One region of the Rossellomorea sp. NRS-1567 genome, then DNA from elsewhere that is predicted to be linked to it. Evidence: riboswitches for the same ligand, from Rfam matches in the RefSeq annotation. Region 1 holds a riboswitch; each other region holds the start of a gene.
The links. A riboswitch is a leader RNA that binds a small molecule or an ion and turns the genes downstream of it on or off. The one in region 1 is predicted to bind cyclic di-GMP.
Positions count from the first base shown of each region.

Region 2: another riboswitch for cyclic di-GMP. It lies ahead of ACIFOD_RS17220 (NAD-dependent epimerase/dehydratase family protein); the one in region 1 lies ahead of ACIFOD_RS12205 (anti-repressor SinI family protein).
Region 3: another riboswitch for cyclic di-GMP. It lies ahead of ACIFOD_RS08480 (hypothetical protein); the one in region 1 lies ahead of ACIFOD_RS12205 (anti-repressor SinI family protein).
Region 4: another riboswitch for cyclic di-GMP. It lies ahead of ACIFOD_RS04240 (EAL domain-containing protein); the one in region 1 lies ahead of ACIFOD_RS12205 (anti-repressor SinI family protein).

Region 1 covers NZ_JBITPL010000016.1:151,878-159,448, reverse strand. The annotation lists gene ACIFOD_RS12225 (flagellar hook-basal body protein) at 1-154, shown strand, start outside; gene ACIFOD_RS12220 (DNA-directed RNA polymerase subunit beta) at 170-448, shown strand; gene fabZ (3-hydroxyacyl-ACP dehydratase FabZ) at 833-1,264, shown strand; gene ACIFOD_RS12210 (hypothetical protein) at 1,467-1,763, shown strand; cyclic di-GMP riboswitch class I at 2,367-2,460, shown strand; gene ACIFOD_RS12205 (anti-repressor SinI family protein) at 2,568-2,705, shown strand; gene ACIFOD_RS12200 (helix-turn-helix domain-containing protein) at 2,740-3,060, opposite strand; gene ACIFOD_RS12195 (YwpF-like family protein) at 3,156-3,596, opposite strand; gene ACIFOD_RS12190 (single-stranded DNA-binding protein) at 3,865-4,242, shown strand; gene ACIFOD_RS12185 (hypothetical protein) at 4,267-4,440, shown strand; gene ACIFOD_RS12180 (DEAD/DEAH box helicase) at 4,983-7,571, opposite strand, start outside.
Region 2 covers NZ_JBITPL010000024.1:161,075-168,645, reverse strand. The annotation lists gene ACIFOD_RS17250 (ATP-grasp domain-containing protein) at 1-512, shown strand, start outside; gene ACIFOD_RS17245 (hypothetical protein) at 556-2,520, shown strand; gene ACIFOD_RS17240 (hypothetical protein) at 2,633-2,827, shown strand; gene ACIFOD_RS17235 (hypothetical protein) at 2,843-2,992, shown strand; gene ACIFOD_RS17230 (hypothetical protein) at 2,961-3,185, shown strand; partial or broken gene ACIFOD_RS17225 (BCCT family transporter) at 3,267-4,798, opposite strand; cyclic di-GMP riboswitch class I at 5,009-5,092, shown strand; gene ACIFOD_RS17220 (NAD-dependent epimerase/dehydratase family protein) at 5,183-5,836, shown strand; gene ACIFOD_RS17215 (TetR/AcrR family transcriptional regulator) at 5,891-6,745, opposite strand; gene ACIFOD_RS17210 (efflux RND transporter permease subunit) at 6,910-7,571, shown strand, end outside.
Region 3 covers NZ_JBITPL010000014.1:109,385-116,955, forward strand. The annotation lists gene ACIFOD_RS08455 (YitT family protein) at 1-606, shown strand, start outside; gene cccB (cytochrome c551) at 686-1,000, shown strand; gene ftsE (cell division ATP-binding protein FtsE) at 1,510-2,196, shown strand; gene ftsX (permease-like cell division protein FtsX) at 2,186-3,070, shown strand; gene ACIFOD_RS08475 (murein hydrolase activator EnvC family protein) at 3,110-4,474, shown strand; cyclic di-GMP riboswitch class I at 4,639-4,730, shown strand; gene ACIFOD_RS08480 (hypothetical protein) at 4,814-5,095, shown strand; gene ACIFOD_RS08485 (class I SAM-dependent methyltransferase) at 5,356-5,925, shown strand; gene ACIFOD_RS08490 (cytochrome c biogenesis CcdA family protein) at 6,016-6,729, shown strand; gene ACIFOD_RS08495 (response regulator transcription factor) at 6,739-7,425, shown strand; gene ACIFOD_RS08500 (HAMP domain-containing sensor histidine kinase) at 7,418-7,571, shown strand, end outside.
Region 4 covers NZ_JBITPL010000006.1:56,531-64,101, forward strand. The annotation lists gene ACIFOD_RS04235 (ABC transporter permease subunit) at 1-839, opposite strand, end outside; gene ACIFOD_RS04240 (EAL domain-containing protein) at 980-1,690, opposite strand; cyclic di-GMP riboswitch class II at 1,749-1,829, opposite strand; gene ACIFOD_RS04245 (DNA-3-methyladenine glycosylase) at 1,928-2,512, opposite strand; gene ACIFOD_RS04250 (P1 family peptidase) at 2,627-3,679, opposite strand; gene ACIFOD_RS04255 (CAP domain-containing protein) at 3,851-4,609, shown strand; gene liaG (LiaG family protein) at 4,779-5,642, shown strand; gene ACIFOD_RS04265 (YqcI/YcgG family protein) at 5,680-6,411, opposite strand; gene ACIFOD_RS04270 (FUSC family protein) at 6,563-7,571, opposite strand, start outside.

The DNA of each region.
Region 1 (7,571 bases):
TATTTCAATGGTCCAGAACTCGTTAGAGGGATCGAACGTTGATATCGGCAAAGAAATGACGGACATGCTGAATGTCCAACGATCATACCAATTTCAGTCCCGCTCGATCTCCCTTGCAGATCAAATGATGGGCCTTGTAAATGGGATACGCTAAAAGGAGTTAAATGCTATGAGTGAAAAAGAGCTACTACAAGAAGAAAAAACGACAAGAGAATCAGTAAAAACAGAAAAGAAAGCCAAGCAAAAGGACGAATCCAAGCCTGCGCGTTGGGTACGCGTCCGCATGCTGCCAATTTGGCTCAGAATCCTTCTGTTCATCCTCCTTCTTGCAGGAAGTCTCGCACTGGGTGCCGTCATTGGCTTCGCAGGCATCGGAGACGGCAAAGCAGCCGACGTCTTCAAAGCAGAAACCTGGCAGCACATAATTGATATCGTTATGAAGAAATAATTTCTTGATAACTTTTTGAGGGACGGACCTCGGAATATTTAGCTTTTCTGCAATGAATCCTGATATAAAGGGGTTTCGCTGCGATGGAGCTTTGATTCGAGGTCCGTCCCTCTTTTCGAAGAAGAAAACTTGCCAGCCGGTCATCATCAAATATAACCAAAATCTACGCAGGATTGCTCACTTAGTAAAGGGGCGATCCTTTTTCAATTGGGTTTAGAGAGGGACGGACCTCGAGTATGTTCTCTTTTGAACAACAAACCTTGATATAAAAGGGTTTACATAGCAAAGTCAGATGTTTTCAAGGTCCGTCCCTCTCCTGTTGCTATTACACGCACAATTTCTGTACAATAAGGTGTACATACATATTGGTAGGAGGAATTTTGAATGCTTGATATTAATCAGATTAAAGAGATCGTTCCCCATCGTTATCCGTTTTTGTTGGTGGATAGAATTCTTGAAGTGGAAGATGGCAAGAAAGCGGTTGGGATTAAGAATGTTACTGCGAATGAGGAATTCTTCAATGGGCATTTCCCTGATTACCCTGTAATGCCAGGTGTGTTGATTGTGGAGGCACTTGCTCAGGTCGGTGCTGTGGCCATGCTGAAAGTGGAAGATAACCGCGGGCGTTTAGCTTTTTTCACAGGCATTGATAAATGTCGCTTCAAGCGTCAAGTGAAACCGGGAGACCAGCTGAGACTTGAAGTTGAAATGATCCGTTTTAAAGGGCCGATCGGTAAAGGAAAAGGCGTGGCGACGGTTGATGGTGAGGTTGCCTGCGAATTAGAAATGATGTTCGCTTTAGGAGATAAACAATAAAAATGTGCAAACTGGGCTTGTTGTGATTCGTTCACTTCAGGTCCATTTTTTTTGGTTTCAACTCTTCACTTGCTCAAAATCCAATTTCCCCAAAAAATTTCTCTCAAAATGCAAATTAATTCATTTTCAGGGAATGCTAACGAAAGACCAAAGTAACGGTCTTACATTAACTAACATACACGTTAGAAAGGAGTAATACATCATGAGCAAAAAATTATTATCCATTCTTGGTGGTTCAGCACTTGCTGCCATGCTTCTTGTAGGATGTAACGCAAATCAGGAGCCACCTCCGGAAGACGAGGCTCCAACAGAAGAAGAAGTGCCTGAAGATGATGGCATGAACGAAAATAACGGGGACATGGGTGAAGAAAATTACCCTGAATCAGAGGACAAAAACGAGCAAGGCGACAAAGATGCAGCGAAGGATAATAACACGCCTGAGGAAGATGCTGTAGAAGATGATAAGGATATGCAGGATCAGGATAAGAAGGACGAGTAATAGAGTTGAGCGCAGAGGCTAAAAGCTTCTGCGCTTTATTTTTTAGAGTTAAAACAGGAATTCTCTATTAAGAACGATAAAGTTAGGGATTTTAAGCAATTAAAAGATATTTCAAGGATAGTACTTATTTTCAGTGTGTTTTATGGAAAAATAAAGTTGAATTACCTATTAATTGGTATATAATTAATTTTGTTCACTATAATGAACAAAAAACTCAATAGGGGTGTTGTATGTATAAAAAAGTATGTAGTAGATGTACACGTTCCTCTTTTAGTAGCACTGAATTAGGCGATTGGATATGCCCCTCATGTGGAAATAATTTAACAAATTCACCTTTTTATGCATCTTCTCTAAGGCTTGGCAATATACTTCCATTAAGAAAAAAATTAGAGGCTTACAAAAAAGGGATGGGTCAAAAGTATTTTTGAAGTTTCGACGAATCATATTATAGAATAGCAAAAATCCTCTCTATATTTAAAAATTAACAGAGTATTTGTCGGAAAAAGTATGCTGTTGTAGGAAAAAAGTGTAAAAAAGATATCAGAAAAGACAAAAAATATTAACAAAAAGTGGTACTATTGGTATATCAAAGATAAAGACAGGATCAGAAAAAGGCAAACCCATTGAAAAGTGGGGACGCAAAGTCACAGGTCTACAGTATTAATAGTATATATCACTCGTCTGTAAGACTTACATAATTTTTTACACATACTTGGATTAAGTGATAGTTAGATGCTCCATATTAATACGACGGCGGCTGGATTGCCTGGAATACGTTTAGTGTATTTTAGGAGGGGAAACAAATTGGGGAACAAAGTATTGGATCAAGAATGGGTAGATTTGGTCAGACAAGCTTTAGAAGCAGGTATTTCTAAGGAACAGATTAGGGAGTATTTACAAAAGCGACCCCAGGACGTAAAAGCCGAGTACAAAGTGATTTAATATAAATAAAGTCTTGCGAATCCCTCGCAAGACTTTATTTATTGCCTAATTTCCACTTGTTAAATTCAATGAATTCCCTGAACTGCTCCTTGGTAATTCCAGAATCCATGGCTTCTTCTGCAATCTTAAGCCACTCATGATCGATATTTTGATCATCTGGTAGATCGTGTAAAAGAGCATCCATCGGAATCCCTAAAGCAGCTGAAACTTTCTCAAGGAATTGGATAGAAGGGTTTTGTTGAAGGTTACGCTCTATTGAACTCAAGTATGACTTTGCAACACCGGCTTTATCAGCAAGCTCTGTCATGGACATGCGTTTTTCTTGTCTGTATTTCTTTACTCTTTCTCCAATCACAGGGAACACCTACCTAAGAACTTCATATAAGAAGCCACAATATTAATACAATTATATCATAATCAAACAGATGAATATTACATAATTTTGTACAATTAAACGCTAGGTTTTGCCGTTGCCGGAATCCTTGGCTTCGATACCATTTTCTCACGGAACTCACGGATTAACTCTTCGCCCGAATATCCTTTTTGTACTAAGTCATCAAGGAGTAATTCTGCATATTCATTCCTCTGTTTTTTCAATTTCCCCTCAAACATAATACTGATATGCTCATCCATCTCTTTAATACAACGGATTGTAGTCATGAACGCAGCCGGGTCATTGGCCTTATTAGAAATCACGACCTGGATTTCCAAATCTTCCTTTCGTTGCTGAGCCTCTTGAAAGAACTCGATATATTTATTCGACAAGTACGTTTCGACAAGCCACGTACTTTGCCCATCCTCTTTATTAATAATCAGACCGTCCACTATCTCAAAGTCACGCAGTTCATCGTTCTCCACTACTTGCAGTGAAATAACTTTAAAGGTTTTCATGAACGAACATCTCCCATTTAAAGGTTTTATAAAATTATATCATAGTAGGAATTGTTTCCCTAACAAATTCCTCAATGAAAAAAAAGGACGAAAGATGCAATTTTGTGATTTTGGCCCCGTTTTTGAGTAAAAAACGTAAAATCTCCCTAGGGGAATTTCCGAAATTCAAGCCATTTTTGCCTCGAATTTCGGAAATTCACGATTTTACAAGATGAGACAGAAGATTGTAAGATGAAAGCAGCTTAAGAGAAAGGAGGAAAGAATACAATTGATCAACCAAGTGACCCTCGTTGGAAGGCTGACCAAAGATCCTGAAGCAAGAAAAACATTGGAAGGAAAATCGATACTTAACGCTACGATAGCTGTGAATCGTAACTACAAGAATCAAAAAGGCCAAATTGAGACAGACTTCGTGCTCTGCACCATATGGAACCGGGCAGCAGACAATACGGAGAAATACTGCCGGAAAGGATCTGTCGTTGGCGTGACCGGTCGAATCCAAACCCGTTATTTTGATAACGATCAAGGAAAACGAACGTATGTAACCGAAGTCGTGGCTGAAAATGTCCGCTTTATGGACAGCAGAAGGGAAACTGCAGAAGCACCAGAGCCAAGCAAGAAAGAGCCAATCGAATTACCGTTTTAATATTTATTTAAGGGAGATGGAGTTGTGGCCACACTGCAAGATCTTGAACAAAGAATTGACAGAATGGAAAAGTTAACAGAAGACCTCATCAAAAAAGTAGCAAGAGCAAACGTCGAAAATTTCTATTTATCTCAACGGGTGACAGCCCTTGAGCAAGGATACGAATACCCGAGTCCAGTTTTGAAAACCTCGTCATAAAAAAAACTCCACCCAGAATTCTTTCCATACGAACAATCCAACCAACCTAATAAGCAGCTGTCTCAAATTCCAATGGTCATCGCAACATGCCTCAAATATGCCTCATTAGAAATATACATGTGTAGCAGTGAGTAACGTAAGCAGTAATTCCCCTTATTGTCTTCATATTGAGTCGGTTTCCTTTTGGGGAGCCGGCGTTTTTTTGATTGGTAAGAGAGCGATGTTGCATTAGATCTTCTCCCGTGGTGAATGTTAATGATTCCGGTTGTTCACATTTTGGCACGAGTTTTGTGGGAATTGGCACAACAGACGCTAAAAGTGGCACAACAAAGTCCAGAAGTGGCACAAGTTTGCTCGGAAGTGGCGCAACAAAAGGTATCGGCAGATTAAACGTAATCATTTATATAATTATATTTGTAAAAAATGAATTCAAACCTAACCCTAATTTGTCAAAATCCTTTTAAATAACCCCAATAGCCACTAATTTCAGACCACACCTACAAAAAACCTCTTCCCCGCAAAAGGAAAGAGGTCACATACAACTACTCCAACACCAACAACGATTCCAAATCCTGATCCGACAATTCCGTAACCCATTGATCACTGCGGATGATTTCATCGTTCAATGCCTGCTTTTTCATCAGCATGGCATCGATTTTTTCCTCAAGGGTACCCGAAGAGACCAGCTTATGAACATGGACGAATCGCTGTTGTCCGATCCGATACGCACGGTCGGTTGCCTGGTTTTCTACCGCTGGGTTCCACCAGCGATCGTAGTGGACGACGTGGTTGGCGGCGGTCAGGTTCAATCCGGTTCCGCCGGCTTTCAGTGACAATAGGAAGACTGGAAACTCGCCATTTTGGAATTTCTCCACGAGTTCATCCCGTTTTCCTTTGGCCATGCTTCCGTTCAGGAATGGGACATCGACGTTGAATTCTTCTTTCATCACTTCCTGGATCATTTCCCCCATTGAAATATATTGGGTGAAGATCAGGCAAGCTTCGCCAGACTCCAGAGCGGTTTCCACGATGTCCTTCAGCTTCTGCATTTTTTCAGAGCGGGAGAGAATCGATTTTGGATCCGGTTCTTTTAAATAGAGAGCAGGGTGGTTGCAAAGCTGCTTCAGTTGGTTGAGCATTTGAAGGATTAATCCTTTGCGCTCAAATCCACTCAATGTTTCAATTTTCGCGAGAGTGTCCTTCACCAGCTGCTCATACAGTGCCGCCTGCTCAGTGGTCAGGTGACAATATTCTTTCTGTTCCAGTTTTTCAGGCAGATTCAATTCCACTTCGGGATCTTTCTTGGTACGACGCAATAAGAAAGGCTTGATTTTTGCCTGAAGCTCTTTGACTTTTTCTTCTGATTCATCTTTTTCAATCGGAGCAATATAGTTTTTCTGATACTGCGTGAATCCACCAAGGTACCCGTGGTTAAGGAAATCAAAGATCGACCACAGTTCGGACAACCGATTTTCCATCGGGGTCCCGGTGAGCGCAATATGGTGCTTACCGCTGAGTTTGCGGATGGCACGTGATTGTTTTGTATTGGCATTCTTGATGTTTTGCGCTTCATCAAGAGAGATGGAAGTCCACACCACTTCTGATAACTCGTCAAAATCAATATGTGACAAGCCGTATGAGGTAAGAACCACATCGACGCCTTTGATTTCCCTGGCAAATTGTTCGCCTTTCGTCCGGGTCGGTCCATAATGAAGGTGGACCTTCAAGTCCGGTGCAAATTTCTCCAACTCCCGCTGCCAGTTTCCGAGAACGGAGGTAGGGGCAACGATGAGGGAAGGTGTTTCCGGTATCTCGGTTTCTTTTACGTGCTGCAGGTAGGTAATCAGCTGGACCGTTTTTCCGAGTCCCATGTCATCGGCCAGACAAGCGCCAAAGCTGAATTTTCGTAAAAAGAGCATCCAGCTCATTCCCAGCTGCTGATAAGGACGAAGCTCGCCGATAAACGTGTCAGGTGTTTCCGTTAAAGGAATCGAGGACACATTTGTCAGCTGATGAATCATCTTTTTCATAGATCGATTGAGTTCCAGCTGTATCTTGGCATATTTATAAGGATCATGCTCGTCGTCATCCTGCTCCAGATCCGATTCATCAGAATCCCGGGGAACCAGCTCCTGCTCCAGCATATCCTGGATCGAAATCCCTTCCTGCTTCGCTTTCGTCATCATCTGTTGAATTCTTCTAATCATAGCGGGATCAAGCTTCATCCATTGACCACGAATTTTCACTAACCGTCGCTGATTATCGACGAGTTGATTAAAGTCATCCTCTGACAGATTGACTCCGTTCATCGATAATCGCCAGTCGAAATCAAGCATGGCATTGAGGCCAACGAAGGATTTACGATAGCTTGTGTCCGTGTTTTTCAGCTTTGCTTTTACCAATACCTGAGCATCTTTCATCGCTTCCCACCATGACGGCAGGAGAATTTCAATATCTAAATCGATGAGCTTCTCACTTAATACGGATAGGAAATCCCAGGCATCGTGCTCACCAAGAGCTGTGCGGAGGGACCCATCCACGTCACGGAGGATTGGCATCATCTTCATCCACCGTTCCTGTTCTTCAGATACATCAGGCAGGTGCTTTTTCCAGGAAGGAGGGACTGTGTCTTCAGCCAGTGAAATGACGCGATTCGTTTTCTTGCGGTCTCTGAGAATCGTCTCAAGCTCCCAGGACTGATCCTCATCAAGAGGCTCAGAGATCCTCAGGCCGATCGAAAACGGAAGTTCTTCATCCTCACCGGCAATCCACTCACTCCAACGCTTCTCATCAAAATACGCATCCAGCTCTTCAGACGTCAGCGTACTTTCCTTCAGCTTCTGAATCCGCTTCATCGCACTCGATCCACCCGAAGCCATCGCCTCATTCAATGCACCTTGAAACCAATTTTTGGTAAGATTTTTGAGGGACGGACCTCCATCAGGAAGCTCTTCCTTCCAGAACTCATCATTAAAATTCGACCAGACTTCATCGGGGATATGAAACTGCAACCCTTTTTCCTGCCATTCCTCGAAGCGTGGAAGCCAGCGACCGGCTTCCACCGATTCGTAGATCACAGGGGCTATCGCAATGCACGCCTGCCCGGTCTCATCCCAGTCCCACTCGATCAT
Region 2 (7,571 bases), on a different contig from region 1:
AGCGTCCGGTCATCCGTGAGGCGATTCAACAGCTCATTGATGCGTTTGAGATTGAATACGGTGTTATTCATCCGGAATATTTCATTACGTCCGATGGTACTCTTCATTTCGGTGAAGTCGCAGCCAGAGTCCCTGGCGGACATATCTTTGATTTGATAGAACGGGCTTATGGATTTAATGCATATCAAGCGCAAATCCTTTGTAGTGATCCCAATACAACAGAAGAAGAGCTTAGAGAGTTTTTCCCTTCTACAGGTGAAAAGGCAAAAGCCCATGCAGGTTGTTTAATGGTCCATCCGCATGTTAATTATGTGGAGAAACTGGAGGTGCCCGATGAACTGGAGAACCATGCCTATTTTGAAAAACATGATATGTTCAGTCCGGCTCAAGGGAAAGTAGCTCAGCGAATCGGCTTCGGTAATCATTACGGAACGATCTTCTTCTATGGGGAAGACAGTGAAATCATGAGGGGTCTATTAAAGGAATACGAACAGTTTAACTTCTATATCTAATTCTCTCATCCACTGGTATTTTGATCGATAAAGGAGTTTTGAAATGGCATTTGAATTAACGTCTAAGCTGGAAGATCGATTTCTGCAAGCGCTTAATGATCTGGAGAGCGCAGCTTCATTTGCGAAATCAATGTATCAAACTGACGTCTATCAGGAAGCGCAAAGATTGTTGGATACGGATGAAGGATTGGAGATTCTATATCGAAGCGCAAGTCGCTTTGAAATGGCCGGGGTCTTCCAGGACGGTCCATGGGAAAAGGCGTCCAAGCTCCAACCACCACTTGTGGCCGGGTCACTTCAAGCGAAGGGGCTTCCTTCGATCATTGAAATTCTCAGTGAGTTAAGAATGCTATCCATTGCAGAAGGTCAATATGAACATCCCGATGTTTCGACTGAAATGGCTGAGGATTTCCTCAATGAAGTAATGGTTCTGAATCTGAACCTGCTTTTCCCTGAAGCGACAGAAGCAGCACGGATTGAAGGTGGAGAGCAGAGTGAAAGAGCAACGGAGTTATTTCGATTTCTATCCGATAAGCTTTCCTATCAAGCACTTACGACTACACTGATTAAAGAAATTGAACGGTTGACCGCACAACGTCCAATCATGGTGAAGCGGACAGTGTCGATGATTGAAACAGCGAAAAAGATGCTTCATTCAGACTTAAGCGTAGCGGAACGACTTGTTTTGGAAAAGTACGTGTCTGCTATCGAAGGTCCGTCCCTCTTAAGCAAGAGCATTTCCCAGCCGGGCGAATACCGTAAGAAGCTTATGGATTTGTCTAAGGAAGAACTGGAGAAGGAGGCTGTTGCCTTTGCGGGGTCCATGCGTGAAACGGGGCTTGTTGCTCCCCAGCATGCGATTTTACTAAGATTCCTAAGCAGAAAGGTTCAAGAGCTTGTTCCGGCTGCCCTTCAGTTAAATGACAAAGGAAAGGCAAACTTGGATGAACATAAGGAACTCGTCTTTCAGCTCATAAAAGTGGCCATCTATCCAGCAACAAAGCAATCGGTTTATGGACTCGCTCTTATGCTTGAACGGGGTGTATTATCATCATCTCCAGTATCACCGGGATTGAAAAGGCTGATTGAGCTTGATATTCGACCGGAAGTACGGAAGACGCTCCTTAATTCGTGTAAAACAGGAGACGGAATTACAGCGAATTCTGTCCTTCTTGCCGGTGTCATCAATGTCCTCGGTCAACCTATCGGAATTGGCCAAGGCTTAAATCCGACCTGTCAAACAGCGCGGGGTATCAGCCTTTGGGCACAGCATGCTCCGGGGTACTTACTCGAACTGATTCCAAGGGCAGCGAGGGACGGAGATATCGATATTATGTTTGAAGGTACACCGGTCCATTCGAAAGAATTAAGTGGAGGGCTGGCGCCTGAGCTTCATCAAGAGCTTGATCCTGTGTCACTTGTTCTCGTTCCTCATCTTGACCGTATTTACAGTGAGATGATGAGGCGTGTATCGCTTAGAGGGGAAGATGGACACCGCTGGGTGAATCCGGAATTTTATGGAGATTGGGTTCAAAAAGGGTTTAGCACTGTCATTGATTCATTAACAGGCCTCATTTCTGACTATCCGGGATTCGTTCGCCTGTTCTATGCCACTCACCACCCGGAATACAATGATGACTACGGGTTGATCTATCCGAATCCGGTCGGGATCTTCATCACAAATGTTCATGGAAAGCTTCTTGGTTTCCATGCCGTTTCGATTCTGAGAATCACCCAAGATCCCAAGGGAGAATATCGGATCTATTTCTATAATCCGAATAACGACGGCTCCCAGAACTGGGGTCAGGGTATCGAACCTTCTGTCATGGAAAATGGGGAACTGGAAGGAGAATGCTCTCTTCCGTTTCACGAGTTTGTTTCCAGGCTTTACGCTTTCCACTACAACCCTTATGAACAGGGGGATGCTTTTGCTGTGGAAAATGAGATTGTCGATGAAATCAAAGATCTTGCCCGGGATAGCTGGGGAAGGGATTATACGTGGGTTTGAAGATGAATCGGGGCGTTAAGCAGCATAAGTTGCTTAACGCTTTTTTTTGTTCCACATGAAATGTGGATGATTTTTTTTATCAGTAGCCATACTAAATATTGGAGGTGGAATAATGAGAGATCATAAGAAACCTGAAGATCTACGTATGGATACACCGCTTAATCCTGAGTTTACACTGAACAATGAGGTTCGCAACCCCAGTCAAGTGTATGTTCCTGGAGAGTCAGTAGAGGAACATCATGCAATAGAAGAAGGGAACGGGTTCATTGCCGAAAAAGAAATCGGACAAGCAAACGAAAATAGTTAAGAGGTGAAGAATAGGATGAATAAAGAGTTTCAGGTGGCCAACCTATCAGAAGATACGTTGAATCAAGTGCAGAATATGGAGAGTGAACTTCGTCAGCAAACGAACGAGGATATTATTCTAATCGCTTATAAGAATGGTGGTGAAACAATTGAAGGAAGAAGATAAAGTGAATAAAGACCTGCCGGATTTCAAACAGTTAAACGACCGAGTCATAGCAGAGGAACCGAAAGGACCGTTTCTCGCCATCAAAACAAATATGGATACGGCAGGAGTCAAGGATAATCCATATGCGTCTGAAAATGCAGACCCTGAACAAGATGAGAAATTACAGCAATTTTTTGAGGATGAAGAGTTGTAGGAAGTAATCCATCGTGTTTGAAGTGTGAATCGTTAGTAAAATAAGAAGCGCCAATCATAAAGTGGATTGGCGCTTTTAATATTATTTTGTTTGACGTGACTGTTCGATCAACAACTCTTTTGATACTTTTGGTGCGAGCCATAGCATTGGTAATAAAAGAAGTGAGACGGGAACAGCGGTTACTACGATAAAGTTCTGGAGTGCTGTAACACTCCCATCACCTATATAAAGAAGGATTGCTGCGATGAAGCCCATCAAAATTGCCCAGAATACACGTAAGGAAACCTTGGGATCTCCTTCTCCGGAAACGGCCATCGCAATTGTATAGGACATTGAATCTCCTGTTGTGATGACAAAAATGATCGTTAGCAATAGAAATAGTGGTGAAATAATCCCTGCGACTGGCAGTTGGTTTGTGATGGCGATCATTGCAGCAGGCATACCTCCACTCATTAATTCCTGTGAGACACTCCCTGGATTTTGCAATTCATAGAATATACCTGAGCCACCTACAACGGTAAACCAGAAGGTGGTGACAATGGGAGCGATGATCGCAATGGCCAGAATAATTTGACGGATTGTTCTGCCGCGTGAAATACGGCTTACAAGAATAGCCATCATAGGTCCATACCCAATGAACCATCCCCAGAAAAACACGGTCCAGCTCCCCAACCAACTTGTATCCGACCGGAATGTACTGATCTGAATAAAGTGATCCACATAGTACCCGAATGAGGAGACGAAGGAATCGATAATGAATCCTCCGGGACCGAATAGTAAGACGAATAGAATCAATCCGAAGGCCAAGCGTACATTAAAATTACTCAGGATTTGTATACCTTTATGAATTCCTGTCGCAGCTGACACGGTGGAGACAATCACTAAACAGATAATGATGGCAAGCTGCGTGGAGAACTGGTCAGTATGCCGAAAAGAGTAGACAGACCGTAACTAGCCTGTAAACCGAGGAATCCAATCGGTCCGATTGTACCAGCCGCTACAGCAATAATGGCAAATGCATCAATGAACGTTCCAAGGATGCTCGTTTTAAGCTTTTCGCCGAATATGGGATATAGCAGAGTTCGCGGTTTCAGTGGCATCCCTCTATGGTAATGGCCGTACATCATAACGACGGCACTCAAAGTTCCTAAGATTGCCCAAGCGAGAAAGCCCCAGTGCATATAACTTTGTGCCAAGGCAGGCATGATTGCTTCCTGGGTTTTAGCAGTGATTCCTTCATGCATTGGAGGAACCGTCATAAAGTGATACATTGGCTCAGCAGCTGCCCAGAACACGCCGCCCCCTGCAAGTAAGGTTGCCATTATGATCGATAACCATTTATACGTTCCAATCTCCGGTTTTTCCATAAACCCTAACCGTACATTCCCATATTTAGAGAATGCAATGTAAAGTGCCACAAGAAAATGCAGTAGCATTAACACCTGCCAGAAAGCACCAAAGTATTTCGAAGACCAGGCGAAGCCTCCATTCACAAATGCGGTTACGCTGTCTAGACTTAGAAAAGCTGCGATAACGAAAGCGATTAATAATCCTCCACTGATGGCAAATACGGGCCAATCAATTTTGGATGTGTAATGATTTTTAGTAGACATATAAGACAAATGCTCCTTTATTTTTTTCCTATGAAAAAACACAAGCTCCTACTATCTCACAGGTAGAAAAGAGTTGTAAAGAAAAAGAATGAAATTGAGCATAGACAATTTATGTTAGGGTTTCACATATAAAGGTAAGTTATCCTTTTTCGGAAATTTCATCTTTTCAATAAAGGAAAAAACTCTATACTTAAAAGGAAGAATAAAACAAACTGAAAAAGGCAAACTTGTTGAAAGACAAGGAAACAAAGTGATGGGCCTGCCACTCTTTGGAATGGTCGCCAAGCTGCCAGCCGCATCCGACAGGTATTTCTGTTCACCACTACAAAGGCTGGAATAGGTTATTGAAATAAACATGTCACTAAAAAGAGAGAGGGAATGCAGATGACAAAGGTTGCCCTAGTTGCAGGATCCACAGGTTTGGTTGGTTCACACCTGATTGAAATACTGATCAAGAGTCCCGAGTATAAAAAAGTGATTTCGTTCGTGAGAAGAAGCAGCGGGGTGAAGCATGAGAAGTTGGATGAACGAATCATCCCATTCGATCAGATGAAGCTCCTGCCACACGAGGAAATCGATGATGTATTTTGTTGTCTTGGAACGACCATCAAGAAAGCGCAGACGAAGGAAGCGTTTAGAGAGGTAGATTACGAGTACCCCGTTCAACTAGGAAGGCTCGGTAAAGACCATGGAGCCAAACAATATATGGTCATATCAGCTATTGGGGCGAGTTCCGCTTCACCGTTCTTTTATAGTAAGGTGAAAGGGGAGCTCGAGGAAGACTTAATAGCCCTGTATTATCCCGCCCTGCACATTTTCAGGCCATCCCTTCTTTTAGGGGAAAGAGATGAATTCCGCCTTGGGGAAAAAGCGGGAGAACTCTTCTCCAGAGCCATCCGCCCGGTAATGGTAGGCAGGCTGAAAAAATACAGAAGCATTTCGGGACGTCAGGTGGCTTATGGAATGTACCGTGCCGCCAATTGCCCTGACGGTGAAAAAGTAACCTTCCATGAATCGGATCAAATTCAGCAGCTGTAGAATAACATCAGCAAAACAAAAGACCCGCACTTGAACTAAGCGGGTCTTTCGCGGTCAGAATGCATAAAAATGTCTCAAGGCATTCACGAGATGCTTCAGTGACAGGTCCTCTTCAAGATTCACAATCATTCCTTTGATGACGACCGGCCGGGTTCCATCCTTTTGAATTTCCTCTTGAATGACTTCCAACGAAATTTTGGTGTTTTCGTCCTCTGCTACTTCACGTGCATCCTCGATCATATGAACAAGTGTAGACTCATTGATCCTGTTAGATAAAGTGAAATCCTTTACCAGATCCTCCACTTTTTCAAAGGAAAGGACAGGCTGATCCCCGCTTTTTAGTAGACCTTCCACCAAATCATCCGTACGTTTCAAAATGAATCGGGATAAATAGGCAAAATCCAATTCGATTTTATCAAGCATCACCAATTCTAAATAAGAATGGAAAAAACCTTGAATCATCATGGTGATATCCCAGAAGTAGGGCTCGATTTTCTTTCCGTATATCCCATATAATCTTCTTTTATAATAGCGATGGGTGTCCATTTTCATCTCACTGAGGAGATCATGGATTTCATCGTTAAACGGCATGGCATTCTCTCTGATCTGCATGATGATGAACTCTTTATGTTTACAGATTTCAATAAACTGACACTCTAATTGCTTTTGGAATTTTTCATAAGGAGGCAAATCCTCGTCTTCAATCTCATTTACTTTAGCCGTGATCATTTTAAAATAGTAATTCATGATGGCTAACAGAAGGGCTTCCTTTGATTTGAAATACAAATAGAATGCACCTTTTGATATCTCACACTCGTTCACGATTTCTTGCACCGAGGTGGCGTTAAATCCTTTTGTGGCAAACAGCTTGATCGATGTTTCAATAATTAATTTCTCTTTTTCCTTCATGCTTTCCTCTCCTTGATAAACTCCTTACCTTCATTATGACCGATTGGTCACAAAAAATAAACCTTTTCTTTTATAAGTATATTGACTTATGACTGTACGGTCAGTTATATTAGATTGTGTTATGACTAGTCGGTCAGAAAAATGATAGAAGGGACGAATAAAGAGTGAATAGTATTATTAATTTCGTACTCAAGAATAAGTTTGCCGTATGGTTAATGACCATCATCGTCATTATTGCAGGCTTATATTCAGGATTTAATATGAAACTCGAAACCTTACCAAACATTAATACCCCGATTGTAAGTGTTACGACGGTGTATCCGGGAGCCACTCCTGAAGATGTAGCCGAAAAGGTTTCTGAACCAATCGAAAAACGTTTGAAGAATTTAAATGGGGTAAATGTTGTCAGCTCCACGTCTTATCAAAATGCTTCAGCCGTTCAGATAGAATACAAGTTTTCGAAAGATATGGACGAAGCAAAGACTGAAGTGGAAGATGCTCTTTCGGATCTCCCTTTTCCAGAAGGGGTGAATGAGCCGGAGGTATCAAGATTAAGCTTTAACGCTTTCCCGATCATCGCACTCAGTGTAGCAAATGAGGACCAATCTCTTGCTCAATTAACTTCGACTGTAGAAGAAACAATCGTACCACAGTTAGAAGGAGTGGATGGGGTAGCATCTGTTCAAGTTTCAGGTCAACAAGTTCAAGAAGCACAAGTCGTTTTTGATCAGGAAAAGCTTGTTCAATACGGCTTAACCGAAGAAACGGTCCAGAATATGATCAAAGGTTCTAATGTGACAGCACCATTAGGACTTTACACGTTTAA
Region 3 (7,571 bases), on a different contig from region 1:
GTAAAAACAGCCATCGGTACGGTTTTCCTGCCGCTGGTAGTATTTTTAACAGAAGACTGGAAGCCGTGGACGGAAGATCCCCTGCTGGGCGCTTTATTCGGCGGGATTGGTGTAGGACTGGGATTGGGAATCGTCTTTCGAGGTAAAGCGTCTACAGGCGGGACGGACCTTGCAGCACAGATTGTAAATAAATTCACCGGGCTGTCCTTGGGCACCTGCGTCGCGCTTATCGATGGAATGATTGTTCTTTCTGCTGCGATCGTGTTTGACATCGAACGTGGTTTATATGCCCTTATCGGTTTGTACGTGACAAGTAAAACGATTGATTTAGTCCAGGTCGGCATCAGCCGTTCAAAAATGGCACTTATCATTACAAACAGACAGGAAGAAGTTCGTGAAGGAATCCTGAATAAAATTGATCGTGGTGTAACAAAACTATCTGCATACGGTGGTTATACGGACGATGAGCGCCCGATCCTTATGTGTGTGGTCGATCAAACAGAATTCACAAAACTGAAACAACTGGTCAAAACCATTGACCCATCTGCTTTCGTCGTCACAATGGACGCTTCAGAGGTGTTAGGTGAAGGTTTCAAACGGGTTTAACCTTGGTATAATTATGTAATAGAGGGACGGACCTCGATACTTCCCGTTACTCTAAAATGTGTTCCTAGGGGGAGAAAAAATGAAGAAAAAGCTACTTAGTATTGTTTTTGGCGCTTCATTGGTACTTGCAGCTTGCGGTGGCGGCGGCGAAGAAAGTACAGAAACAAGCTCTGGCGGAGTAGACCCTGAAAAAATCGTAAACAATAAATGCACCAGCTGTCATGGTGGAAACCTTGAAGGCGGTATGGGGCCAGCCCTTAATAAAATCGGTGCTGAATTAAACAAAGATCAAATCCTGGAAGTCATTCAAAATGGTAAAGGTCAAATGCCTGCAGGACTCATCGAAGGTGAAGAAGCAGAAGCAGTGGCAGAGTGGTTGGCGAATAAGAAGTAAGTGAAGAGGAAGAGTCCTGAACTGAGGATTCTTCTTTTTTGATTTATCCACAAACTTTCTCCTATCCCTTCTTTAAATATATGTTACAAAAGCTCATCTGATAGTTTTTGTAAAGATTCCGCACTAAATCCGCAAAAAATTATAACCTAGTAACTTAATCAGATTAGCATCACCCTAAGGTTTAGCATCCCCTCACTATCAAACTTTTTTACTTGGTTATAGTACCAGGTTGTAGATAAAAATACCTACATTTATAACGGTAAATAGGTATAACCGACAATAAAAAAGGTAAAATATACACATTATTTCAACCTTTGAAACGTAAATGTAATAATTTTTTTCCTTAACAACGGACAAAGTGATGTTATAATAATTTTCGGGAGAGCAATTCGAGGTTTTTCGCCATTTCGTGTCTAATTATGGTAAAGACGTCGTTGTGTTCAAACACCGTACATATGTCGATAACAGCCAAGAGGGTAACTACATAATACAAATTAGGTGATTTTAAAATGATAGAAATGAAAGACGTGTATAAGCAGTACAGCAACGGTGTCATGGCTGCCAATGGCTTTAACGTCCACATTAAGCAAGGCGAGTTTGTGTATGTTGTGGGTCCAAGTGGCGCCGGGAAGTCTACATTCATCAAGATGATGTACCGCGAAGAGAGGCCTACTAAGGGCGATATCATCGTAAACGGTATTAATCTGGCAAAATTAAAAACTAGTAGAGTTCCATACTTAAGAAGAAACGTTGGAGTCGTGTTTCAGGATTTTAAGCTGTTACCATCTCTTACAATCTATGAAAACATTGCCTTCGCACTTGAAGTAATAGAAGAACATCCAAAGCAAATAAAGAAGAGAGTCATGGAAGTACTGGATCTGGTAGGGTTAAAGCATAAAGCAAGAATGCTTCCGAATGAATTGTCAGGCGGAGAGCAGCAGCGTGTATCGATTGCACGATCCATCGTGAATACGCCGAAACTTGTGATTGCCGACGAGCCTACGGGTAACCTGGATCCGGAAACATCTTGGGATATCATGAACATCTTAGAGGATATCAGTAATCGTGGAACAACGGTGATCATGGCTACTCATAATCGGGAAATCGTAAATACCATCAAGCATCGGGTAATTGCCATCGAAAATGGCCGAATTGTTCGTGACGAACAGCGAGGTGATTACGGTTATGAAAGCTAGGACGTATGGTCGACATCTAAGGGAAAGCTTCAAAAGCATCGGACGTAATGGCTGGATGACATTCGCATCCGTGAGTGCCGTTACTGTAACCCTGCTACTTGTTGGTGTATTTATGGTACTTATGCTAAACATGAACAAGGTTGCAACCGATATTGAGAAAGACGTTGAAGTACGCGTACTACTTGAGATCGGTACTGAAAAAGCTCAAGTAGAAAAAATAGATAAGAAGATTAACCAAATAAGTGGAGTGGAATCCGTAGAATACTCTTCTAAAGAAGAAGAACTTCAAAATCTTGTAAAGGATTTAGGAGACGATTTCAGGTTATTCGAACAGGATAATCCATTATACGATGTATTTATCGTAAAAGCGGAAAATCCCCGTGAAACTGGGAAAATCGCTGCTGAAGTCAGCAAGTATGAAGGTGTGAACGAAGCACTTTATGGTGAAGCGAAGATTGAAAGATTATTTAATGTATTGGAAATGAGTCGAAACGTTGGATTAGTGTTAATCATCGGTCTATTGTTTACCGCCATGTTCCTCATCTCAAATACAATCAAAATCACCATTGTCGCCAGAAGAAGGGAAATCGAGATAATGAAACTCGTGGGTGCAACCAACTGGTTTGTACGCTGGCCATTCATTCTAGAAGGATTATGGCTTGGAATTTTAGGTTCTATTATCCCGATCGCTCTTGTCACAACAGGTTACTACTATGCTTATGAATTTATTAAGCCAAAACTACAAAACCATTTTATTCAGATATTAGATTTTACCCCCTTTATCTATCAAGTAAACGGATTGATTCTATTAATGGGTTGCCTGATTGGGGCTTGGGGAAGCTTTATGTCTGTACGTAAATTCTTAAAAGTGTAAAATTTGATAGGTTGATAGAAGCTGAAAGGAGCATGCCGCTTGAACAAGAAGTATTTCATATCATTATCAATTGCAGCAGCATTAACAATCGGGAGTCTACCAACGTTAGGGACAACAGCTAACGCTCATTCCTCCGTGGAGGAATTACAGAAGCAACAAGAAGGCATTTCTTCTAAAAAAGAGGAAATCAATGGAAAAATTGATGAGAAAAAATCAGAGATTAACCAAAACATCAGTAAACAACAAGAAATCCAATCACAAATTGCAGAAATCAGTACAAAATTAAAAGATACTGAAACAAAGATTACCGAGAAAACAAAAGAGATTGACGAAACAACAGCAGAAATCAATAAACTTAAAGAAGAAATTGAAGTTCTAAAGAAAAAGATAGAAGAACGTAACGAACTATTAAAAGAACGTGCCCGTGCCATCCAGGAAAAAGGCGGCTCTGCAAACTATCTTGATGTACTACTTGGCGCGGACAGCTTCGGTGACTTCATCAACCGTGTAACAGCAGTCAATACAATCGTAAGTGCAGATAAGAAGATCATGGACGAACAAAAACGTGATCAGGCTGAATTAGAAAAGAAACAAGAAGAAGTAGAAGGCAAGCTTGCAGAATTAGAATCTACTAAAGCAAGTCTGGAGTCTTTGAAAAAAGATCTTGATAGTCAAAAAGCTAAAAAAGCGGATTTATTCAAGCAGCTAGAAGCGCAGCAGGCTTCTTTGGAAGTGGAGAAAAAAGATCTTCAAAAAGAATCTGATGAGCTTTCTAAAATGGAACACCAGCTTGAAGGTGAAATCCAGGCTGAACAAGCACGTCTAGCAGAACTTGCACGCCAGCGTGAAATCGAACGCAAGCGTCAAGCGGAAGCTGAAGCGGCAAAACGTGCAGCAGAACAACAACAAGCAACTGCGAGCAGCAATAGCGGTGGTGGTTCTTCTTCTGCAGCACCTGCCCCTGCCCCATCAGCTCCAAGTGCACCAGTAAGTGCCGGTGCCTGGACAGCTCCAGCTTATGGAACGATTACAACAAACTTTGGCTGGGACACATTGAACGGTAAGCAACGTTTCCATTATGGTACAGATATCGCGGCAAGAGGCAGTGTTCCAATCTCAGCAGCAGCTGATGGATATGTCATCAAGAGTCAGTACAGCTCAAGCTATGGAAATGTAGTTTACATCACTCACTCAATTAATGGTCAAACCTTCACAACGGTTTATGCCCACATGGCTTCTTCATCAGTAAGCTCTGGACAAGCAGTGAACAAAGGTGACAGAATTGGTTACATGGGTAACACAGGATACTCTTTCGGTCAGCATTTACACTTTGAACTTCACGCAGGTTCATGGAATGCATCGAAATCCAATGCTGTAAATCCACGTCAATATATTAACTTTTAATTAGAAAACCCCGCCATGAGCGGGGTTTCTTTTATGGATATAATTCATTTTTTTTGTATTACATAAAGATGTAAGGAAATGGAATGGAATATTATTCTCATGACTGTTTTCATATCCTTTTTCTTCTAGTATAATGACAACTATATTACCTTGATTTGTATAGTCCTTCGAAAAGGCAAACTAATTGAAAAATTAGGACGCAAAACCACGGGTCTTCCATTTTTTATCTTAAAATAATGATCGCCGGGTTACCGAAAACAATGGATTACAATGAATACTAATTAGGACGCTTTATTAGTATCATTTCGCCTGCCTTTTTGGTGGGATTTTTTTATCTATATGTCCAGTATAGTAGGATTTGAATCTGTAGTAAGGATGATGATGTTGGAATCGACTGAATTAAAAAGGCAATTAAGAAGTTTTTGTAGAAGGAACCGTACTGCATTAAAGTACACCTATGTTGGTGAATATTCAGCAGAAGAGATCACCGAGATGATTATTGAAAATCTCGGCTCAGAAGAGGTTAAGAGGATACTAAACGACATTGAAATCATCCATCGCCGTGGTGGAAATACAGTTACATACTTTATGCTTATTTTAGAAGGATTAAAAGCAGCATAAAAACCGAATGCGGATCCAATCCGGCATTCGGTTTTATTTATGTAACAGGCAGTAATTGCTCTTCAAGCCCTTGTTCCTAATATACAGTCATCTCATATGGGAGTAGTTCGTGCATATTTCAATGATTAGACACACACTCTTTCTGTAAATCTGTAATAATTCTCATATAGGATACACTATGAGTAAATAACTTGCTTGTATATGTAGAATTTAAGATACTAATACATAATAGGGTATATTTACCGAACGGAGGAATCTAAATGACAGGAGATTTATTCGAACATCATAAAGCTTCAAAGCTCCTCGATCCAAAACGTCAGGAGCTCGTACCAGTGGACCAAGCACTCGAACTTCTCAAACTCAATAAAGACGATATCGTAGCCGACTTAGGCTGTGGAAATGGCTATCTGACTCTCCCCATTGCCAAAACGGTTGAAACAAAGGTCCAGGCAGTAGATCTGCAGCAGGAGATGCTGGAATACCTGAAACACCGTGCAAACGAAGAAAATGTAGACAATATCGTGTATGTGAAATCATCCCTGGAATACCTCAGCTTCAACAAAGGTACCTTGGATAAAATCGTATCCGCCTTTGTCTTGCACGAAGTTCCCGACCTGATCAAAGTATTTCAGGATCTACACGATATGCTGAAGGAAGATGGAATTTGGCTGATCCTGGATTGGGAAAAGGTAGATTCAGAAATGGGACCACCTTTAGATCATCGGATTTCTTCCGGGGAACTCGATCGACAGCTCCAATCATCCGGGTTCCATACAATATTAGGTCACTTGCATCCATCGGTTTATTATATTGTCGTGAAAAAAGGGTAGGGAGCATCGATATACAGGAAATAAAGATAGCTATCTTAATCAAACATTAACATTTCCTGTTCATACTGTTCATGTAAAGGAGTGAACAGTATGACGGAAGTATCGATTTGGTTTGCATTAGCCGCCGGGGCACTATCCTTTTTTTCACCTTGTGTGTTTCCGCTTCTCCCGGCTTACGTAAGTCATTTAACAGGTGGACAGGCAAGAGAAGGACAAATGCAGGTGGAAAGATCGGTGGTCTTACTTAGGTCATTTGGTTTTATTGCAGGATTTTCCCTCATCTTCATTCTAATGGGGGCCTCTGCCAGCTTCCTTGGAGAGATTTTCTCAGAATATCGGATTTATATTGAACAGATTGCAGGGATTCTGATTATTGTATTTGGTTTACAGATGATGGGCTGGCTTAGCTTTTCTTTCTTAATGAAAGATACGAGAAAGCTTGAAACAAGGAAAAAAGGGACAGCTGTGGGTTCTATCCTGCTGGGCATGGCCTTTGCCAGCGGATGGTCACCATGTGTGGGATTAACCCTTTCTTCCATTCTTTTACTAGCAAGTGCCAGCAGTACATTGACTCAGGGAGTCGTGCTGCTCATTGTGTATTCGCTTGGTTTGGCGGTACCGTTCCTGCTGATCTCACTGCTGATCACGAAGACATTTACCGTAATGAAAGTGGTCAATAAAATCTTACCAAAGCTTTCTAAAATCAATGGAGCATTGATGATTGCATTGGGATTTCTGGTGTTCAGTGGGAAGATGCAGCAAATCAGCTCGTATCTATCCGTATTTAGTCTCTTCTCAACATAGGGGGATAGTATGAAGGTTCAAAATAAGACGATTATGATTGTTGAAGACGATATGAAGATCCGTAAGCTAATCAAGCTCTTCCTCGAAAAAGAAGGATACGAGGTATTTGAAGCAAGTGATGGTGAAGAAGGGAAACAACTGTTCAAAGAACATGACCCATGCTTTGCGATACTGGACTTGATGCTTCCGAAAACTCAAGGAGAAGAGCTTTGCAGGTGGATACGGGAAGAAGAGAAAAGTGATATCGGCATTATTTTCGTTACGGCAAAAACGAATGAAGAAGAGCGGATTTATGGGTTGAAAGCTGGAGCGGATGATTATGTCACAAAGCCATTTAGTCCATCTGAGCTCGTTACCCGCGTGGACACTGTGCTGCGCAGAACAGGGACACGCTGCCAGAAGCTCAGTAGGAAAGGGTTGACGTTGAAGCCTTTGAAGGGTGAGGTCACCTATAAAGGGGACGTCCTGGAATTAACGACTTTCGAATTCAGGATCCTTCACTTTTTAATGACGCATGCTGGTCAAGTGATTTCAAGACAACAGATTCTTGATTCCCTGTATGACATGAATCAAAAAGTGGTTTCGGAACGAACGATTGATGTCCATATCCGCCACCTTCGTCAAAAACTTCAAGAATTGACGCGTCAACCATTTATCCAAACCGTTAGAGGGATGGGGTATAAGTTTGATGCTTAAGAGGAAAAAAGTGTGGGGGGTCTTCACCCAGTTGACTTTCCTTAACACAATCATCATTGCCATAGTCATTGTCATTGCAGGATTCACTGTTAAAAACTATGCATGTACACTAGTGAATCAGCAAGAGATTACAGGAACTGACTTAG
Region 4 (7,571 bases), on a different contig from region 1:
ATCCATAGATATACCCCTTGATACACGACAAAAAAAGGCGTGTATATCATAATCAGTGAGATGGCTATGACCATTGGTCTGAAGTCTTGGACGATATAATACGTGATTCCCCTCATATTGAAAATCGTTTCAATGATGAATAAGCTCGAAAGCATCCCCCATATGATCAGCTTTCCATGATAAAACAGACTGGGAGAAATATTTTTCAATATGTGGGCAAATAGGATTCTGCCTTTCGACATGCCTTTACTTTGGGCAAACTCAATATGCGGCTTAAGCATTTCTTCTTCCATAATAAAAAGAAGAATCCGAAAGAAAGAGATCATGGGAATAATGGATAGTGTGATGATGGGAGCAAGAAAGATCTTTTCATCTCCGAGCTCTGTAAAGCTCATTAATTCAAAGCCAAAATGTTTAAAGACATAGACAATCAAAAGCTGAAGCATAAACGCAAACATTAAGTCAGGCACCGTCTCAAAGAGGTTTAATACCTTCTTTAGAGAAGACGTAACCCATCGGGGCAAAAACACTGTGAAGATGGTAAGGACAAATGCTGTTCCCAGGCCTAAACCCAATGCTCCACCGATAATCTGTAAAGAATACAGATAAGGTCCCCAAAGCATGTCCAGAAAATCGACTGTTATCCCTTTATAAGAATAGCTCCAATTTTCACCGTCCATAAATACAAAAACAAACTTAAAAAACTCTTCCATGAATCCGACTAAATTGTATAAACCCTTCTCCTTAAATACTTCAGGAGCAATACTCACGGCTAGAATACCGATCAATCCGAGAATATAATAGAACATAAATTTCAGCGGAAATGTGAGAAGCCTCATACCCTGATCCCCTTTTTTTCTCTTTTTCCTCAGTTTAATGGAAATGTTAAATATTTTCAATTTTATTTTAATTCGGACAATCTCATAGTAGATGTCCACGAAAAAAGGTGACTCCTACATTTCAGAGTCACCCTTCCTGTTTAAGCTAATAATCGACTCGGCCTTCCCAGATAATAGCCTTGCCCGATTGTAATCCCAATATCCTTTGCCACTTGCATATCCTGTTTGGTTTCAATGCCTTCTAACACAATTAACGTATCCTTACCGTAGAATTGATTAAAAAAGGAAAGGAATCGTTGTTTCTTATCATCTTGAGCCAGATTCAAAGCAAAATAACGATCGAGTTTAATGATCTCCGGTTCATATTCAATGGATTTCTTGATGGAAGAGGTCCCTTGCCCGAAGTCATCAATCGCATACCAAACACCATATTGCTTAAGTTCTTTAAGAGACTCTTTTAATATTGGGTTCTGCCACAGCTCCTCCGCACTCGACTCATTAATCTCCAGCACGAGACGCCCCAATATGTCCGGATGTTTCTTCATCAGGTCATAAAAATAGGTATGAAAGCTTGGGTGAAGAATCGTTGTGATATAAATATTAAGAAATAACTTACAATCCTTCAGTCCCTTCTCTGTAAAGCTTTCAAGAGCTTTTGAAATGGATAAGGTATCAAGCTTATACAAGATGTTGGCTTTCATCGCAGACTGAAAAACATTTTCGGGATTTTCGTTATACTTGTTTCGTAACAGGCCCTCATATGCATAGAGGGATTGATGCTTGCCCATTTCATATAAGGGCTGAAAATCATGATAAATATAGTCGTTTTGAAAAATAGTAAAGATATTCATAGGACCCCTATACTCTCTATAGTTTATAAAAAAAACCACACAAAAACGTATTCCTACGTTCGTATGTGGCCGGTTGCGCTACTAGCTCCCCTAAATGTAAGCGCCCATCTATCATTTAGGTTCAAAGCTCCCATTCGAATTGTCAGTATATGATTTTATCTTATAAGAAAAATATACCACAAACATAGTACTTATGGGTTATTTTTTAATTGATTATTAGAAAATTCCCAAAAATGATTATCTTGATACATAAGGATTGCCCTTTACCCAGAACCTCCACGGATAATCCCTGGCTTCTCCCGAGTTATCGATTCCAATTCGTTTTCCTTCCACGATGTCTTCAGGCTGGTATCCCTTTGAAATGATGAGAGGGGGTTCCAAAAAGCTGCCCCCGTAATCCTCCATTGTAATGCCTAACGCTTTTGTCAGCTTTCCTGGACCACTTGTCCAATTTTTTCTCACATGACCCGGTCTTCTTCTTTCCATTAGCTCCAAGCCTTCAAGGGGTTCGACCGCTCTAATGAGAATCGCTTCGGGTTTCTCTTTTTCCCCGCTCACTACATTGACCAGGCAGTGAGTATGCATAACGTATGTATAGATCCTGCCGGCTTCCTGAAACATGACTTCCGTCCGCTTCGTCCGTCTATTCCCATAGCTGTGAGCCGCCCGATCCGCTGGCCCTAAGTACGCTTCCGTCTCCACAATATAACCTGAAGCTGTTCCCTCCTCCGTCTCTTTCAATAACACACATCCCAACAAAGACTTTGCAAGTTCCAAAGTGGGCTGTTGGAAAAACGAAAGAGGCATAGGGGTATCATTCATGACTGTCACTTCCTTCAACCAATAATTCGTACACATATGTATGGTATACCCCATTTATTTGTTGGTTAAATAAATTTTCATTAAAGAAAAAATCCTGAATAGGTAACACTGTTCTTATTTCACCAGTCCATAAAGTAAATCTAAAGGCACCGCTTCCACCTTCCGTCCATTCCTCCCCGTTGTGGTTTCCGCTTTACAGAGAGAGTTCCATATGGCTTCTTCTACACTATCCACTGCCATTTCAAATAGAGTAGAGATGATCGGTCCGTCTTCTTTAATGAAACCGTACGGAATCGTGTTATCACTGGAAGGCTGATGTGGAATGCGGTGTGCAGTAGAAAACGCAAGAACAACATCACCACTCCCATGAGCTGCATATGAACCCGTTCTTGAAAGGCCGAATGAAGCACGTTTCGCCAGTCGTTTAAGCTGCCTTTCGTTTAGAGGTGCATCCGTCGCAAGGATGATCATGATTGATCCATCCGGTGCATTTTGATCCTCCCCGTTGTTAAGAATGGGAACCCTTAGATCTTTCCTCTGACCGAAATTTGTTAACACGAGGGCACCCACCGTATACTTCTCACCTCCAAAAGTATACTCCCTGGAACTCGTCCCTATTCCACCTTTGTAACCGAAACAAAGCATTCCCGTCCCCGCTCCAACGCACCCTTCATCGACAGGTCCAGATTGTGCATGAACAATGGCTTCCCGGGCATCTTCAGGCTTTACATGAAGACCGCGGATATCATTCAAGAACCCATCATTGCATTCTCCCACAACGACATTTACTGTCCCCGTTGTGTCTCCGATTTCAGGTGTCTCGTCCAGCATATATTGAACCGTCCCTTTTAACACATCTCCAACTGAAAGAGTATTCGTCAAGAGAATCGGACTTTCAAGGACACCCAGCTCCTCCATTTGAATCGTCCCGACTGTTTTTCCAAAGCCATTGATCACATGGTAACCCGTGCATACCTTATCACGAAACAGATTGCCGGAATGAGGTAATACCGCCGTTACACCCGTTCGTACCACGGTACCCTCATTCTCATAGTGAAGGGTTTTATGTCCGACCTTCACTCCCTCAATATCGGTAATGCTGTTATATTTCCCACATGTATAGGAGCCGATACTTCCTCCCAATTCCCGTAATCTCTTTCGTTCCATGGATGAATTACCCCCTTTTTTTCTTATCAATACTATTCGTGCCTAAATCACAAAACCCTCTTTAAGAAAGAGGCAACCCTATTTTTAACAGGATAAAGAGCACGTAGAGAGTACATATTAAAGACTGTTAAATGCTTGTAAAAGGCAATTAAAAACATTGGAGGACCTGACATGAGAAAACGATTTTTTTCCATTACAGCCTGTGCTGTCATCCCGTTTATGCTGATGACTGCCTGTAACAATAACGATGCAAACGATAACCTGATGGATACACAAAACGTGAATTACGATCCTGTAACTTATGATAACGGTGGTAGAGATCGGATGGATGGAATGCAAGGTAACCAAACTCCCCTTCACCGTTTCATGGCTCCGATAGACCCCAATGGGGACTTACGTGAATTTACCCACCTAGACCCAGGGGAAAATGCGCCAGGTAATGAAGAAGCCCGTCAGCCGAATCAGCCTGCACAAGAACCGAATACGGCAAAACCGGAACCACCTGCAGAGGGTCAGCCCAAACAGGATGCACAGGCATCCGATGCAAGTGGATTTGTGAAGCAGGTAGTTGATTTAACCAACCAGGAACGCAAGAAAAATGGACTTGGTGCCTTGAAAATGGATGGAGAGTTAGCGAATGTAGCGGAGATGAAATCAGAAGACATGAAGGAAAATGACTATTTCTCTCATACTTCTCCAACGTATGGGTCTCCTTTTGAAATGATGGAGAACTTCGGGGTGGATTACTCCACGGCAGCAGAGAACATTGCCGTTGGACAAAAAACACCTGAATCTGTCGTTAACGCTTGGATGAACAGTCCCGGACACCGCAAAAACATTTTAAACAAACAAGTCACTCATATTGGCGTGGGAACAGCGAAGGATCCAAGCCAGGGAATCTATTGGACGCAGATGTTTATCGCAAAATAAAGGTTCAGACCGGTCACCTCTATGACCGGTCTTTTTCTATTACATAGCCTGCACCGAACTCGGCCTCTGGTCTGATTCAAAAATAATCCCATGGCTCATTGTGATGAACCGGCAGCTGCATTAAAATAAAACTATAAAATGGAAAAACAAACCAAAGTGAGGGATATTAATGAAAAATGCTTTTGCCGTGATCATTGCACTGCTTGCACTTGGAACCCTATACGTCATCCTGAATGACAATACATCGTTATTTGCTAAAGAAAGTAAGTCAGGGGAACGCATCGGGGTAACGGACAGAATCGATCACATCGATCTTAAAATGGAAGGCAGCGACACAGAAGTCATTCCTGTGGATCAGAATGAAGTAAAGGTCGACATTGAAGGAAAAGGAGCGCTGACTTTAGCTAAAAAAGGAGACACCATTGAAGTGGCTGTAAAGCATAAATGGTATGAATGGATAGGATTCAACCGCAAATCAAACGTAACCGTGTACATTCCAAAAGAATATGATCGAAGCATGGAAATCGAGATTGGCTCCGGTAACCTGCAGTTTGCAGGAGAATCCGAAACGAATCGAATGAAGCTGGATGAGTTAACTGTAGAAATGGGTTCCGGAAACATGACTCTTGAAAACCTTGAGACGAATGCATTCGAACATGATGGTTCTTCCGGAGACTTGGTCGTGAATGCTCTCTCTACAAAAGAAGGGAATGTGGACATCAGCTCCGGGGACGTAGAATTGTCGAACTACGAAGGTCCTCTGGAAGGTGACTTATCATCTGGTGAATTAACAGTCTCGATGGACACTCTAAAGGGAGACCTGAATTTTGATGTAAGCTCTGGAGGTGTCAACCTGGATCTGCCGGAAGATGCAAGCTTTAAGCTGAACGGAAAAGCAAGCAGCGGAGATATCTCCTGCAACCTGCCATTAAAGAATCAGAAGATAGAAGATGGCGATATTTCAGGTGTGGCAGGGTCTGGTAAATACAACATCAATGTTTCGGTTTCCAGTGGAAATGTGGATATTTATTAAGGAAAAGAGTGTCAGGCTTGACCTGACACTCTTTCTCTTAATTATGGTGAAAAGGGCATTTGCCTTCAATCGGCTCCACATCGTCTCCAATGAAGTATTGCTTCCATTCACGGTGTTCAGGATCCCCGTAATGGCTGATATTCGGATGCTTCGGTAAGCCGTCCCACTTCTCGACCCGCTCCCTTACTTTCTCACGGGACATAATGCCACCCTTTGACGTTCCTTCCAACCCTTCAAAGATCCTTCTCGGCTGAAAGCCTAATACCAAGCTATTCCCAAGGTCTCTCGTCTTTCGCTGCTTATAAGCAGGAGCATTCCCAAACACGAAAAACGGCTCCCCGGCAAACGAAAATGCCCACAAATGATGATCCGGATCCTCCGGATAATCCTCTGGCCAAGCCTCCTCATCCTCCTCATGAAGAAACTGCAGAATCTTCCAGAAATACTCCCGGTAATGAGGGACGGACCTTTCCTCATCCTCCGGTTCAACAAACAAAAAGAATCCGTGACGAATCAGCCGCTCACCTTCTGGTACATCGAACAAGTCGATAAACTCTTGAATCGTTTGGGGCAGATGCTCCCAATTATCGTGACTTATATACGAATAGCGAAGCTCTCCTTTTTTCTCTCCGGTCATACCGAAGTAACAAGGAAACGTTCGATCTGTTACTACCTCGTGAAAATTCTTATATTCTTCCATCACCCATTGGGGAACAAGATCAGGGTTCTTCATATCTTCTTTGGTCAGCAATAAGCTTTTGTTTGCCATCTCCTCCACCTCACGATCATATAAATGTATAGATGGTATGGTTTTCCCGAAGAGTGACGGGTTAAAACAATTTCTGACAAGAAGTTATCTAAAACGACTATCCCGACAGGTGAAATAAGCGCAATAAACAAAAGGGCAAAGCGAATTCGCTTTACCCTTTTGTTTGAGTTTCCTTCACTTCCGCTCCCAGTTCCTCTCCTAGTGCCACAATCGATTGATTGATTTTCCACACATAGTAGAGGTGATGAATCAGATCTATTTGTGACTTCAGTCTGCTCGGTGCCAGAGTTTCGATCTTTTCCCGTTCCTCACTTAAACTCCAAAAAACTCGTGCGCTCTCTTTTTCTTTTAGGAGCTCACGTAACGTTTCAATGTTATAAGTAATTTTCTCTTCTGTCTGCTGAAAAACGCTATTTAGTTCATCTGAAACCTTTGCAGGTACTTTTCTATGTGACGAAGCAAGCAAATGCTTTGCATAATAGTTTATGGCTGTCACCACCGTGATCCAACGCCCAATCCCCGATCGTGTCATGGAACCAGGTCGTTGCAGAAGCGATTGTGCTTCATCCTTTATACCCTGAAGCTTCTGATCGAGATCAAAGGCTTGATCTGTTAATGGTTTGTCTTCAATATTCGTAAAGGTTTTTATATAGGAAGAAACATATCCTCCAAGCTCTTCAAGAAAATCATCAAAGGCGTCTGCCACCTTGTCCTTTGTTTTCTTTGGAAATACAAACGCCGAGACAGAGAGGGCAATCGCCGCTCCAGCAATGGTATCAATGACCCGTGCCCCCATCAGCTGCATACTGATTCCGCCCAGGAGCAGGTCATACATAAACGCGATGAGCATCGTAATGAACAAGCTCATGAGAGTATACGAAACCGTAAAAAGATAGAAGGCAAGAAACAGAACGACAAACAGAAGAAATACTTCAAGCTCAGAATTTCCTGAAACGAGCTTTGCCGCTCCGAATCCAAGTATGGCCCCAATCACCGTTCCGACCGATCGCTGAAAGGCCTTCATATAGGTTCTTCCTACTGACTCTGTACCAATTTGAATAATAAAGGTCGTTAACAGTACCCAATAGGGCTGTGCAGGAGCAATCAGCTCCCCTGTAATAATCGCTAACGTACCGGCTACAAGAGCTTGAATCGCCTTA